DNA from 3 places in the Blautia sp. HCP28S3_G10 genome. Region 3 is predicted to be linked to each of the others. Evidence: predicted binding sites of a transcription regulator. Region 3 holds the regulator's gene; each other region holds the start of a gene.
What was found. Region 3 encodes HrcA, which represses chaperone genes, less so after heat shock. Its sites were predicted from a motif close to TGTTAGCACTCNNNNNNNNNGAGTGCTAACA; they were not measured.
Positions count from the first base shown of each region.

Region 1: ACTNB8_RS14255 (Hsp20/alpha crystallin family protein) is a predicted target of HrcA. The motif match lies at 1,212-1,242, and genes of this name have one in related genera.
Region 2: htpG (molecular chaperone HtpG) is a predicted target of HrcA. The motif match lies at 1,508-1,538, and genes of this name have one in related genera.

Region 1 is NZ_JBQHUL010000044.1:148-3,482, forward strand. Features, by position in the region: gene ACTNB8_RS14250 (Hsp20/alpha crystallin family protein) at 11-466, opposite strand; gene ACTNB8_RS14255 (Hsp20/alpha crystallin family protein) at 603-1,061, opposite strand; gene ACTNB8_RS14260 (helix-turn-helix domain-containing protein) at 1,410-1,550, shown strand; gene ACTNB8_RS14265 (Fur family transcriptional regulator) at 1,645-2,067, shown strand; gene ACTNB8_RS14270 (YibE/F family protein) at 2,134-2,880, opposite strand; gene ACTNB8_RS14275 (DUF6262 family protein) at 3,098-3,335, opposite strand, start outside.
Region 2 is NZ_JBQHUL010000005.1:103,585-108,544, reverse strand. Features, by position in the region: gene htpG (molecular chaperone HtpG) at 1-1,432, opposite strand, end outside; gene ACTNB8_RS04045 (choice-of-anchor D domain-containing protein) at 1,662-4,736, opposite strand.
Region 3 is NZ_JBQHUL010000002.1:158,029-162,988, reverse strand. Features, by position in the region: gene dnaK (molecular chaperone DnaK) at 1-897, opposite strand, end outside; gene grpE (nucleotide exchange factor GrpE) at 1,156-1,788, opposite strand; gene hrcA (heat-inducible transcriptional repressor HrcA) at 1,819-2,868, opposite strand; gene ACTNB8_RS01910 (IclR family transcriptional regulator) at 3,053-3,829, opposite strand; gene ACTNB8_RS01905 (bifunctional 4-hydroxy-2-oxoglutarate aldolase/2-dehydro-3-deoxy-phosphogluconate aldolase) at 3,978-4,601, opposite strand; gene ACTNB8_RS01900 (sugar kinase) at 4,605-4,960, opposite strand, start outside.

The sequences.
Region 1 (3,335 bases), on a different contig from region 3:
CGAGAAAGCATCAGCCTTCGATTGCAATGTAACCATCTTTTTCTTCAACAGCTTTCGGTGCTTTTTTCGGAACGGAAAGTTTCAGGATACCATCTTCATATTTTGCATGAATGTCTTCTTCACTAACTGCATCACCAACATAGAAGCTTCTGCTTAAGGTACCGGCATAACGTTCACGTCTGATGTAGTTGCCCTTCTTATCCTGTTCATCTTTATCAAGACCTTTGGCTGCTGACAGTGTCAGATAACCATCTTTCAGCTGAACCTTGATCTCATCTTTCTTGAATCCAGGAAGATCTACGTCCAGTTCATAGCTACCGTCTGTTTCACGGATATCCGTTTTCATCATGTTCTGCGCATGTTTACCATAAAGCGGATTCTTCTTGCCCCAAAACTCATCGTTAAACGGGAAGTTCATCCAATCATCATCAAATAAGTTTTCTCCAAAAATACTAGGCATTAACATAAGTCATCTCTCCTTTTCATGACAAACAAATCTATATTCAAGTCTTTCGACTGTTACTTACAATTATATTTAAAGGGTACTGCCCGAAATCTTCGGGCAACACCACGAGCTTTTTATCAATCAGATGTTATCATTATCATTCAATGGTTATATACTTCGGATCATTGGAAACTGGTTTTGCTTCTTTCTTCGGAACAAACAGTTTCAGGATACCATGTTTATATTCACCTTTGATGTCTTCCTGTGTTACATCTTCACCAACATAAAAGCTACGTTCGCAAGCACCTGCATAACGTTCACGTCTGATGTAACGTCCTGTCTTCTTATCTTCCTGATCTTCGTCAAGACCCTTAGCTGCACTGACTGTCAGATAACCATCTTTCAATGCTACTTTTACTTCTTCTTTCTTGAAACCTGGTACATCCACGATCAGCTCATAGCCATCTTTCATCTCTCTGATATCAGTCTTCAGAAGATTCTGTCCTCTGCGTCCATATAATTTCTTTTCTGCATTCTTTGTATCTTTATCATCATAATAGAACGGTGTAAAGAAATCATCAAATAAGTTTTCTCCAAAAATACTAGGCATTAACATAAGTCATCTCTCCCTTTTCTTTATTATCTATATTAATTAAATGTTAAAGTTCCGAACCCGGTTGGTATGAAGGATATTTAAGAGATTTTCTTTTAATCTTCTTATCTCTTTATCCCTCTTCCTTTGTTCTAGATGTAATATAACACATGTTATTAGCACTGTCAAGAGATGAGTGCTAATTTCATAATTTCTTCACAATTTCTGTTAATTGATAAAGTAAATGCAACCCTTAGATCTTTTTGTTCTTAAATGCGGACATAGGGAGTTGCAATAACCTCTGTAATCATAGCAACATGAGCTTACTCTCAGGCTCCAACATGAAAGGAGTTTCTATTTATAAATACTTCTATTGAATCTAACAAAAGCAAACACTTTACACTCTCTGACAGAATCTCTATCGAGACTGGCATCGAAAAAAGACGGAGTTTCAAAAAGATTGCTCACGAACTTGGCAAGAGCCCTTCCTCTGTTTCCAGGGAATGGAATTGACGCAGTCGAAATAAAAGGATACAATAAATAGAAAGAATGTAACTGTGAGGGTACTGAACAGTTACGAAAGAGCACAAACGAAGGAAACAAAATAATGGCTGAGCGAAAACCATATACCACAAAAACAAGGCAGATTATTCTGGAATATCTGAAAAGACAACAAACTGTTACTGTCAGTGTTGCTGACATTGAAAAATATCTGAAAGATGAGGGAATTAGCGTAAATACAACAACTGTATATCGATACCTTGACAAACTCTGTGCGGAACATATTGTAATCAAATACCCGGATCTGAGTTCGGACAGAGCCGTGTTTCAGTTCGCCGGAGAAGAAAAGAAATGCACAGAGCATCTGCATCTGAAATGTATCAAATGCGGCAAGGTTGTACATCTGGACTGCGACTTTATGGATGAATTAAAGGAGCATCTGTATCGGGATCATGGGTTTCGTCTTCAGTGCAGTGGAGATATGCTTCATGGAATCTGCCAGGACTGTGAAAAAAAAGAAACTCCGTAACTGTGAGGGTGCTGGACAGTTACGAAGCTTCTTATCAAACCTGACGGTCTTTTAAAGGACAGAACATTATAAAATCTCGGATTTATTTTCTTCAGAACCTATATGTCTGATCTGCCGGATGATGCATTTAATTGACACCGGAACTGTAACAAGACAGGCAATGGCTCCAGATAACATAATCGCAACATCCTGGAACAGAAATCTGGAATTAAGAATGATTTCCAGATTATATTGCTGTGTCTGCACATAGGAAAATAACAAAATACTTCCTCCAAGATAGGCAAAAAGCAGGGTATTTACTGTTGTACCTATGATTTCTTTTCCCACCTGATAACCTGATGAAGTAAGTTCTTTCTCCGTCAGACTGTTTTTATGGGTCCAGACTTCATACACAGATGAGGTCACAGATAATGCAGTATCAATAACAGCTCCCAGAGTACTGAAAACACTTACAAAAACCGCCACATGCAGCATATTGATACTGATATCTGTGTTGTAATAGTACATAAAATCATCTTCTGAAATCTGAAGTTCATTTAATCCATAACTTCCTGCTCTCCATGTAATAATATAAATCGGAATGAACAGAATCAGCATCACAAACAATGTAGTCATAAAAGCAGCTCGCGTTTTTGCGTTATTTCCATTCTGATAAAACAACGAATTATAACAGACACCGGATCCTGCCGCCAGTATCAGAAGCAGTGCAGGAAAGCCAGATGACATCAGTATAACCGAAAAAAACAGAATAATAATATTACCGGCCAGTGTCATAAGCGAAACAGCTCCGCGATCTCCACCAATTGTAATCATAAAATGTAGCCAGTTCCCCTCATGCCTTGATTTTACTGGGCTTAACGGCATACAAAACTGTGTTTTGTGTTGCACTTTCCTTTATCATATCTGTCTTTGCCTTATCCGTCAAATGCTTTGCCTGAATGTTCAGTTATGCATTTTACGTATAATCTTTTATTCTCAACGATGAAAAGATGTGTCTGCACACATCTCTTACATCTGGTTAATTTCAATGTTATAAGTTTTTGATAAAACTCAAATCCTGTTTCTTCAATGCCTTTTGCAACTTTTCGTTCTTTTTCTTCAGTTCACTGTTCTCCCTAGTCAGGGCTGCCACTTTCTGATTCAACAGGTCAATCTGCTTTTCCATTGCCATATTCAGGATTTCTCTTCTTGGATCTATCATTCCGACCTGTTCTTCTACTGCCTGGTTCATAAGATCCCGGACGGTTGGATTTTTATAAAAGAACCCT
Region 2 (4,960 bases), on a different contig from region 3:
CTTTTTTCTCTTCAGCATTTTCTTCTGTCTTTTCTTCTGCTGTTTCTTTTTTGTTTTCCTCTATACAGTCTTTCAGAGTAAGATATTTGTTATCAATATCTTTGAACAGAATATAATCATGAAGTTTTTCTGCAAATTTGCTGTCTTTTATACAGCCAAATTTGATAAACGGACTGATGTCATCCCAGTACTTTTCATAGGATTCACGGTCTGTTTTGCACATTCCGGTCAGCTTGTCTGCAACTTTCTTTGAAATGTATTCAGAAATCTTCTGTACAAATCCGTCATTCTGAAGAGCACTTCTTGATACGTTAAGCGGAAGATCCGGACAGTCAATAACACCTTTCAGAAGAAGCAGAAACTCTGGAATTACTTCCTTGATATTATCTGCAATAAATACCTGATTATTATACAGTTTAATAGTTCCCTCTATAGAATCATATTCTGTATTGATCTTCGGGAAATACAGAATCCCTTTCAGATTAAACGGATAATCCATATTCAGATGTATCCAGAAAAGAGGTTCCTTGTAGTCCATAAATACTTTACGGTAAAATTCTTTGTAATCTTCATCTGAACATTCATTTGGATGCTTCATCCACAGTGGATTTGGATCACTTAATGATACAGGACGTTTATTGATTTTGACAAGATCCTTTGCTGGTGAAACCTCAACGGTTTCTTTCTCACCTTTGTCATTTTCTTTTTCTTCTGTCTTTGCATCTTCATGAATATGTTCTACAACAACATCATCGTCACGTAAATCTTTTTCATCAATGGTCTCATATTCCTGCTCTGCATTTTCTTTGGCAAGATAAATGTTTACCGGCATGAAAGAACAGTATTTTTCAATTACCTCTCTCATACGATATTCATTACAGAATTCAAGACTCTCATCATTCAGAAACAAAGTAATTTCTGTTCCAGGTGTAGTTTTATTACCATCCTGCATATCGTATTCTGTACCGCCATCGCAGGTCCAGTGTACTGGTACAGCCCCCTCTTTATAGGAAAGAGTATCAATGTGTACCTCGTCTGCTACCATAAACGCAGAATAAAATCCAAGTCCAAAATGACCGATCATCTGATCATCTGTTGTTTTATCTTTGTATTTTTCAAGGAATTCCGTAGCTCCTGAAAAAGCAATCTGAGTAATATATTCCTCTACCTCATCAGCAGTCATGCCGATACCATTATCTATGAATTTCAAAGTTTTTTCATCTGAATTAACAAGTACCTGTACTGCCGGTTTATAATTGTCCGGGAAAGTATATTCTCCCATTACTTCAAGTTTTTTAAGTTTTGTGATCGCATCACAGCCATTAGATACAAGTTCTCTCGCAAAAATATCATGGTCAGAATACAGCCATTTCTTTATGATTGGGAAAATATTTTCACTGTTAATTGATAAATTTCCATGCTTTTCAGCCATATTATCCACTCCTTTAGTTCATTTTTTAACATCTTTCTATATATTAATCCCCTTACACACAAAAGTCAAGGATTTTTTTAGCACTCATTCAATTTGAGTGCTAACAGTTTCTGATATACAGAGAAATTCCCACCGGCAACTTCTCTTAGAACCTATAGCATTAAAAGAGAGGCTCCTGTTTGGAACCTCTCCTGTTAAATACTGTTTCATATAAATTCAGATACAGCTTTTATTTGCGTTTCTTTTTGTATACGATAACTCCGCAGGCTGCTCCTGCCGCAATGATCAGAATAATCACAAATGGTGCAATCGGTGTATTGTCACCGGTTTTGACCGGTTTTTTCTGATTAGCCGCCGGTGTAATATCCAGTCCCGGTGCAGTTACTTTTGCTTTTGTCACAGAGAACGGCACCTGCTTGGTATCATAGCTGCCTGTATCACTCCACATACTTCCTGAATATTTTTGCTGTTTGAATGTTACTTTCAGTGTATAAGAACCACTTTGTGCAAGTCCAAAAGAAGCAGTGTACGGTGCTGCGTTCCAACCATTGGTATTGATCACCGTCCAGTTCAGCGGAACATAACGGGTATCTTCTTCTTTCGGACTGCCGTTATCCATTCCTGCTCCTATAGCAGTAAATGAAATCTTGGATTGTGTTGTATATACTCCGTTATACTCAATTCCCGTAATCTTATTGTTATCTGTAGAAGCAAGTTTTGCTGAGTATGCATTAACACTGACTTTTACGGTTGTGGTAAGCGCAATTTTATTATCGTTATCCACGCCCTCTGGAAGTGTCACTGCTCCTGTCACAGTAAACGACTGGGCTTTTGTGCTGGATGCATCATAGGAACATTTCTTCATGTCCCAGGTGACAGATGCCTTCATGTTTCCGTTTGTAGTTTCTATCACTACTGTAGATGGAAGTTTCAGGGCATTTGCTTCCTTTTTGGTTCCATTTGCCAGATTTTTGATCTCTGCTGGCTGCTGGATCTTTGTTATCGATGCAGTTCCTTTTACAACCTGGAAATCCACTTTAAGAGATCCTTCCGCATTTGATGTAGAACAAACGATTTTAACCGTCTCAGAATAATCTCCTGGATTCAGTCCAGTTTTGGGTGTAACTGTAAAACTTACAGACTCTCCCGGATTAAGATTCAGAGCATCTGCACTGACTACGCTTATCTGGAAATTATTTGCAGCCGGCTGAATCAAAGTCTCTGCCATATTTCCACTGTTGGTAACTGTAAATTCCTGGCCGGATATCTGTCCATATCCTTTTTTTGCGCTTGCAAAGTTCAGAGCTTCAGGATAAACATTAAGCAGGTGGCTCGCATCTTCTACTGTAAAATATGCTGTTACAACTGCATTCGTTCCCTCTGCATCACTGATTTCAAATGAGTCTGTATACTCATCTCCTTTAGCCGAAAGATTTTTTACCGGACGCACTGTAAGTGTTGTACTCTGGCCTGCCGGTATAACAGTATCTTTCAGTGTAAATTCAAAATTGGTAACTGAATTTGTCACTGCAACATTTGTTGCATCTTTGCTTCCTGTATTTGTAATGGTCACATACTGTTCCTTCGGTGCTTCCGCATATCCGACCACTGCCTTTCCAAACTCCAGTTTCGGATTATCCACGGTAAGTACCGGTGCCGCAATCTTTATGGAAGCTTTTACCGTTACCGCCTTTGTTTCATCTTCATCAGCTGTAAAAGAAATACTGTCTTCATATGTTGTTTCTATATCCAGTACCTCAGTCGGAGTAACCGTAAAATCAAAGCTTTCACCAGGGTTGATCATCTGAGAAGCCGGAGTTACTGTCACATTTCCGTTAAGCGCTGCTGCTTTTACTGTAAGTGCAGTTTCTGAAGAGTTTTTAATGGTTACTGTCTTTGGTGTTTTGTCAGTAAATTCTACAGATTCAGAAGACGTCAGTAATGTTACTGTATTTTCATCTGTGCCTGCCGGTTCTTCCGGCGGTTCTTCCGGCGTTTCTTCCGGTGTTCCTGGCTGAGTCTCAGGTGTCACCTCAGGCAGTTCTGCATTATTATCCTGTCCGTCACTGTCCTGAGAATCAGAATTCTGTGCTGCTTCTACTGTAACTTTCGCTGTAAAAGAAGCTTCTGCACCTTCTTCGCTTGTATAAGTAATAATATCTTCATAACTGCCAGGAGAACGGCCTTCACGCGGACTTACCCAGAGCTGGACGCTCTGACCTGGTTCAAGTGGTGAAGTGATATCCTGTACTGCAAAGTTCTCAGGCGTGATTCCTGTAAAATTAAGTGTACCTGTACCTGTATTGGTCACAGTCACAAACTGACCTTCCACTGACGTTTCCTGTCCTTCCGTAACTGTACCGAAATCCATAACTTCTGCAGTTCCGTCTCCGACTACTGCTGAAGCCTGATAATACACTGCCGCTTCTTCTGAACCGGCATCACTCTGTTTTGTCTCATCCGCAGCAGCATCTTCCTGTTCTGATTCTTCTGCCGAATTTCCGTAAGTACCGTCTTCTGTGGCTGCCGGAATTCCATCGACAGCAGTCGTTCCAGCTGTCTCATCTGTATTATCATCAGATGTAGCTTCCGGAATTCCTGTATCTGTGTTTTCGGAAGTTTCCTGTTGATCTGCTACTTCAGTTTCTGATACTTCCTGGCTCTGATCTGTCATGCCGGATTCTGTATCTGTATTTTCTGCAGGTGCTGCCTCCGGAATTTCCTGCTGGGTCTCATCAGTCTGTGCTTCTGTATTTTCCTGTACATCCTGATTCTGATCTTCTGCTGTACTGTCGGAAGTCTGTGCTGTATCTTCTGGAAGTGCTGCCTCCGTGTTTTCTTCGGAAGCAGTTTCTTCTGCTGCATCTGCCGCCGGTGTTTCTGATGGTGTTACCTCAGTTTTTTCAGCTACCGTATCTGTTGTCGCTTTCAAAGTACCCGTAAAACCTTTATCCTCAATTCCGGTAACTGTAAGCACGATCTTTGAACCAACATCATCAGCTGTGATTTTGTAGGTTTTTTCTTTGCCAAGTTCTTTCAGTTCCGGTGTTTCTCCTGCCTTTTCAGCTGCTTCATTCTCGGGTGTCAGCCGGCTCCAGACATAATTGACACTGTCTTCTGTCAGACCCTCCGGCTTTACCTCCTTGAACTCAGCACTCAAAGTACTCTCTGTCATTGCAGTTCCATGAATCTTAAGTTTGCCATCCAGCGTCACAGTTTCTGCTGCAAAAACTGATACCGGAAGCATGGATAAAACCATGAATAATGACATAAGTATTGCAAGGATATTTTTATTTTTTCTCATTTCTTCTCCTCCTTTACTTATTTTGTTACTGCTCACAGTAATCTTGTTTACCTGCCTCATCTCTAATAAATCCTGTTTGTTTTTCAATTATCTGTTAGTGATTATAACATACGCTCCATCAGTAATGTAATTTCTATTTTCCGTTTACATAAAGCAAAAAAAACATTCTGTCTTACTTCCTGCCGAACAGAACGCTAAAACAGAATGTTTTACAGTAATGTAGT
Region 3 (4,960 bases):
GCCTGCATCTGACAGTGCACGACGAACCGGTTCTGCTGTTTTTTCTACCAGGTCATGTGTCAGTTCATCAAATTTAGCTCTTGTAAGATTCATATCGAAATGCTTCGGTCCTTCTGCTGTTGCAGTAATGAACGGAAGGTTGATATTTGTAGTTGTTGCAGAAGAAAGTTCTTTTTTAGCTTTTTCTGCTGCTTCTTTCAGTCTCTGAAGAGCCATTTTATCAGCACTTAAATCTACGCCTTCTGCTTTCTTGAACTCTTCGATCATCCAGTCTGTTACTTTCTGGTCAAAGTCATCACCACCAAGACGGTTATTTCCTGCTGTGGAAAGAACTTCAATTACACCATCACCGATCTCGATAACAGATACATCAAATGTACCACCACCTAAGTCGTAAACCATAATCTTCTGTTCTTTTTCGTTATCAAGTCCGTATGCAAGCGCTGCTGCTGTAGGCTCGTTGATAATACGTTTTACATCAAGTCCTGCAATTTTACCGGCATCTTTTGTTGCCTGACGCTGAGCATCATTGAAGTATGCCGGAACAGTAATAACTGCTTCTGTTACAGATTCTCCAAGATATCCTTCTGCATCTTTTTTCAGTTTCTGAAGGATCATAGCTGAAATTTCCTGCGGAGAATACTTTTTGTCATCGATTGTTACACGGTAATCTGTACCCATTTCCCTTTTAATAGAAGAAATTGTTCTTTCTGCATTTGTTACTGCCTGACGTTTTGCAGGTTCACCTACAAGACGTTCTCCTGTTTTTGTGAAAGCAACAACAGATGGTGTTGTTCTTGCTCCTTCTGTATTTGCGATAACTGTCGGCTGTCCGCCTTCCATAACGGCTACACAGCTGTTTGTTGTACCTAAGTCAATACCAATAATCTTTCCCATGATAATTTTCCTCCTGTTTATTTCTAAAATTGTTATACATTCAAATTAAGGAAGCTCGATTCACTAAATTCGTCTCTCCTTACAGTCCTTCCAGAATCAAGATGCTTTTCGCATCTTATGTGCTTCGCACATCTGATTAAGGAAGCTCGATTCACTAAATTCGTCTCTCCTTACAGTCGGACTTATTAAGTTCCTTCGAGCGACCTTCACACTAAACTCAAACTTCGCATTCTGCTCGTTTTCATTAAGTGTTCTAGGTCAGTTTGCAACCTTTACCATGCTGTGGCGAACTACAAATCCTTTATAGGTGTATCCTTTCTGGAGTTCTTCCACAACAATGTTATCTTCTACTTCTTCATCTTCCACATGCATTACCGCATTATGGAAATCCGGATTGAATTCTTTGCCAACTGCTTCTATCGGTTCTACTCCCAGGCTTTCCAGTGTAGTAGTAAACTGTTTATAGATCTTCTGCATTCCCTCAGCAAACGGATCGTTTTCCGGAGCCTGTGCCAGACCTCTTTCGAAGTTATCAACCACCGGAAGGATCTTCTCGATGATCTCTTTTGCTCCGATGATATACATACTGGATTTTTCTTTTTCCGTACGTTTACGGAAATTATCGAACTCAGCCATGCTTCTCTTGAGTCTGTCTGTCAGGTCTTCAACCTGCTGTTCTAATTTGTTATCTTTTTTCTTTTTGCCAAAGAAAGAAGTCTTTCCTTTGGATTCTTTATTTTCTTCAGTCTCAGCGGATTCTGTTTCCTCTTCGGAATTTCCTGCCGTAGCTTCCGGCGATTCCTCCACTGGCTCAGTTACAGGATCTGTTTCCGGTATTTCCTTCTCTACTTCGTCCTGAACTTCCGCTGTACTTTTCTCTGTTTCTGTCACGCTTGTTCTACCGCCTTTCTACTTTGACTGCTAACTGTCTTCTTTATTTTTTTTGAACACCTGATCCAGCTCAACTTTAAGCGTTTTCAGGCTGTTGACTACATTCTCGTAATCCATACGTTTCGGACCTACGATACCGATTGTTCCATGCATTCCGTTGCCCAGCTCATATGTCGCTGTAACAACACTGCAGTCTTTCATGGTCGCAATTGGAAGTTCATCTCCAATATAAACCTGAACTCCGGTATTATCTTCATCAGCCATTCTTTCTTTTACCAGGTCAACCAGTTCCTGTTTTTCTTCAAAAGCAGAAATCAGTTCGGTTGCTTTCGTCTTATCTGAAAGCTCCGGGTATTTGAAGAAGTTCGTTGCTCCCGATGTATAGATTTCCATATCATCTTCATCTACCTGAATTGTCGCAGCTACAGCATCCAGAACTCTTGCTACCAGACCACTGTGAATTCCCGCCTGTTCTTTCAGTCTTGCGATCATTCCCAGGTTAATATCCTGTATTGGCAGTCCGTTAAGATTGGTATTCAGCAGCAGATTCAGCTTCAGGATCGTTTCGTCATCCATTTCTTCATCAAGATCGATAATCTGATTACGGATCACATTTCCCTCGCATACTACAACTGCCACAAGCTGCAATTCATTGACCCTGGACAGCTGAATAAATTTCAGCTTGCTTCCACTGTACTGAGGAACTGAAACCATTGTAGCGTAATTGGTGTTGGAAGCAAGAACACGTGCCACATTCTTGAGCACCTTTTCCATCTTATCTGTCTTCTCAATCATCAGATTACGTATTTCCTGAATTTCATCTTCCTTTTCCTGCATCAGCTCATCCACATAGAGGCGATAACCTTTGTCAGAAGGAATTCTACCTGCCGACGTATGTGGCTGAATAATATAGCCAAGGTCTGTCAGGTCAGACATCTCATTCCGGATTGTTGCTGAGCTGACATTCAGATCCGGATCCTTGGAAATTGTTCTGGATCCTACGGGCTCGCCAGTTTCCATGTAAGTCTTGATAATTGCCTTAAGGATTAATTTCTTACGGTCTGTCAAAACTTCATCCATGCTCTCAGCTCCTTTCCGATTTAGTTGTTAGCACTCAATTTGTAGGAGTGCTAACATCTATATTGTTAAGATAGCACTGTCGTAAACATTTGTCAACATTTATTTGTGAATTTTTTTTGAATAAATAAAAAAAGAAGCAGTTATTAAATATTAAAAATCAACCGCTTCTTTTACAATATTCCAATTAATAAAAAGATGTGTTTTTCTTCTGATAGCCCATACATGCAGAAATACTATCTGCACAGTCTGCCACGCATTTTCCTATATCGTCTACTTTTTCATAAGGAAGCATTTCCAGAAAACCAGTCGCACTGACTGCTGCTATCGCATCTCCACGATAATCAAAAATCGGTGCTGCCACACATCTCATTCCGATTTCATTTTCTTCATCATCGACAGCATAACCCCGATGCCGGATCTCATCCAGCTGCTTCAGCAGTTCCTCTTCTTTCACACATGTTCTTGATGTAACTGCTGGCATACCCTTTTCTTTCAGTATTTTCAGGACATCTTTATTACTCATGGTTGACAATATTGCCCTTCCCATTCCTGTGCTATGCAGCCAGGCGCGTTTTCCAATCTGTGAATACATTCGTATATTAGTATAGGAAGTAAGTTTTTCAAGATATACGATTTCATTATCATCCAGAGCACCCAGATGAATAATAAGACCGGTCTGATTCCTGAGCTGTTCCATAAATGGCAATGCTTCTGTTTTCAGCTGAAGACTGTTCAGATGTAGGCTGCATAATTCTACTATCTTAATTCCAAGTCTGTAAGAACCGTCTGGTTTTTTCTGAACATACCCTCTTTCACCGAGTGTATATAACATACGGCTGACTGTACTTTTGTTCAGTTCCAGCTGCTGCGACAGATCTTTTACCTGCATTCCCCCGGGATGCTTACCCAGCATTTCCAGAATATCCAGTGCACGTTCAAGTGATTGTATTGTTGCTGACATATTTTCCCCTTCCATAACAAACCGGAAGCAGTCTGAATAGAACTGCTTCCGATTCTCACACTAATCTTTTCTTTAATATGCCACACTTTTATCAAATGTGCAAGTATTGTTGCCGCAAATTCCGTTCACCGTAATACCAATAAGCATCTTACTTGACCAGTTTCATCGCCTCTTTGATATCCTGTACGATACCAGCCTTGTCTCCTGCTTTCAGTTTTGTGCCACTGATCAGCCAGCTTCCACCACAGGAAATAATTTTATCATAAGCCAGTGTTTCTGCCAGATTCTCATTTTTGATTCCTCCAGTAACAACAAACTTCATCATTTTATATGGTGCTGCAACTGCTTTCAGTACAGGAAGTCCTCCCATAGGTACAAACGGAAAAATTTTTACTGTGCGCAAACCCATGCTGTAGGCCATGTCGATTTCTGTTGGCGTCATACAGCCCGGATATACAGGAACATTTTTTTCCTGACAGTACGCCACGACTTCTCTGTTAAATCCAGGCGCAAGAATAAATTTTGCGCCTGCTTCCAGTGCCTGATCTACCATTCCTGTTGTCAGAACAGTACCTGCTCCTACAAGAAGATTTGGAAATTTTTCTGTAAGAATGCGGATAGCTCCGGCAGCTGCATCAGAACGGAAAGTAACTTCTACAATATTAAGCCCACATTCTGTCAGTGCTTCCCCAAGGATTTCTGCCATCTCTGAAGTTTCCAGCGTAACTAATGGCATGATTTTATATTCTTCAATCAGTTTTTCAACATCCATTTTTTATCTCCCGTTGTTTCCCATAAATTTTATCAGTTCATCTCGTGTAGGAAGATTTTCATTATCACCCTTGCTGGTAATTACAATAGAACCAATGGCATTACCACGTCTTACAGCTTCAGCCATAGGAAGTTTTTCCAGGCATCCGCTTATCACACCTGTTGCAAATCCATCTCCTGCACCTACAGTATCCACGATATGTTCCACATGATAACCGGCTACTTCTTTCAGAGATTCTCCTTTTAATTTATAGCAGGCTCCCTTTTCACCATTTTTAATTATGACACCTTTGCAGCCCATGTTGAGATAAAAATCTGCAATCTCATCAACAGTATCCAGGCCTGTCAGAATCTTTCCTT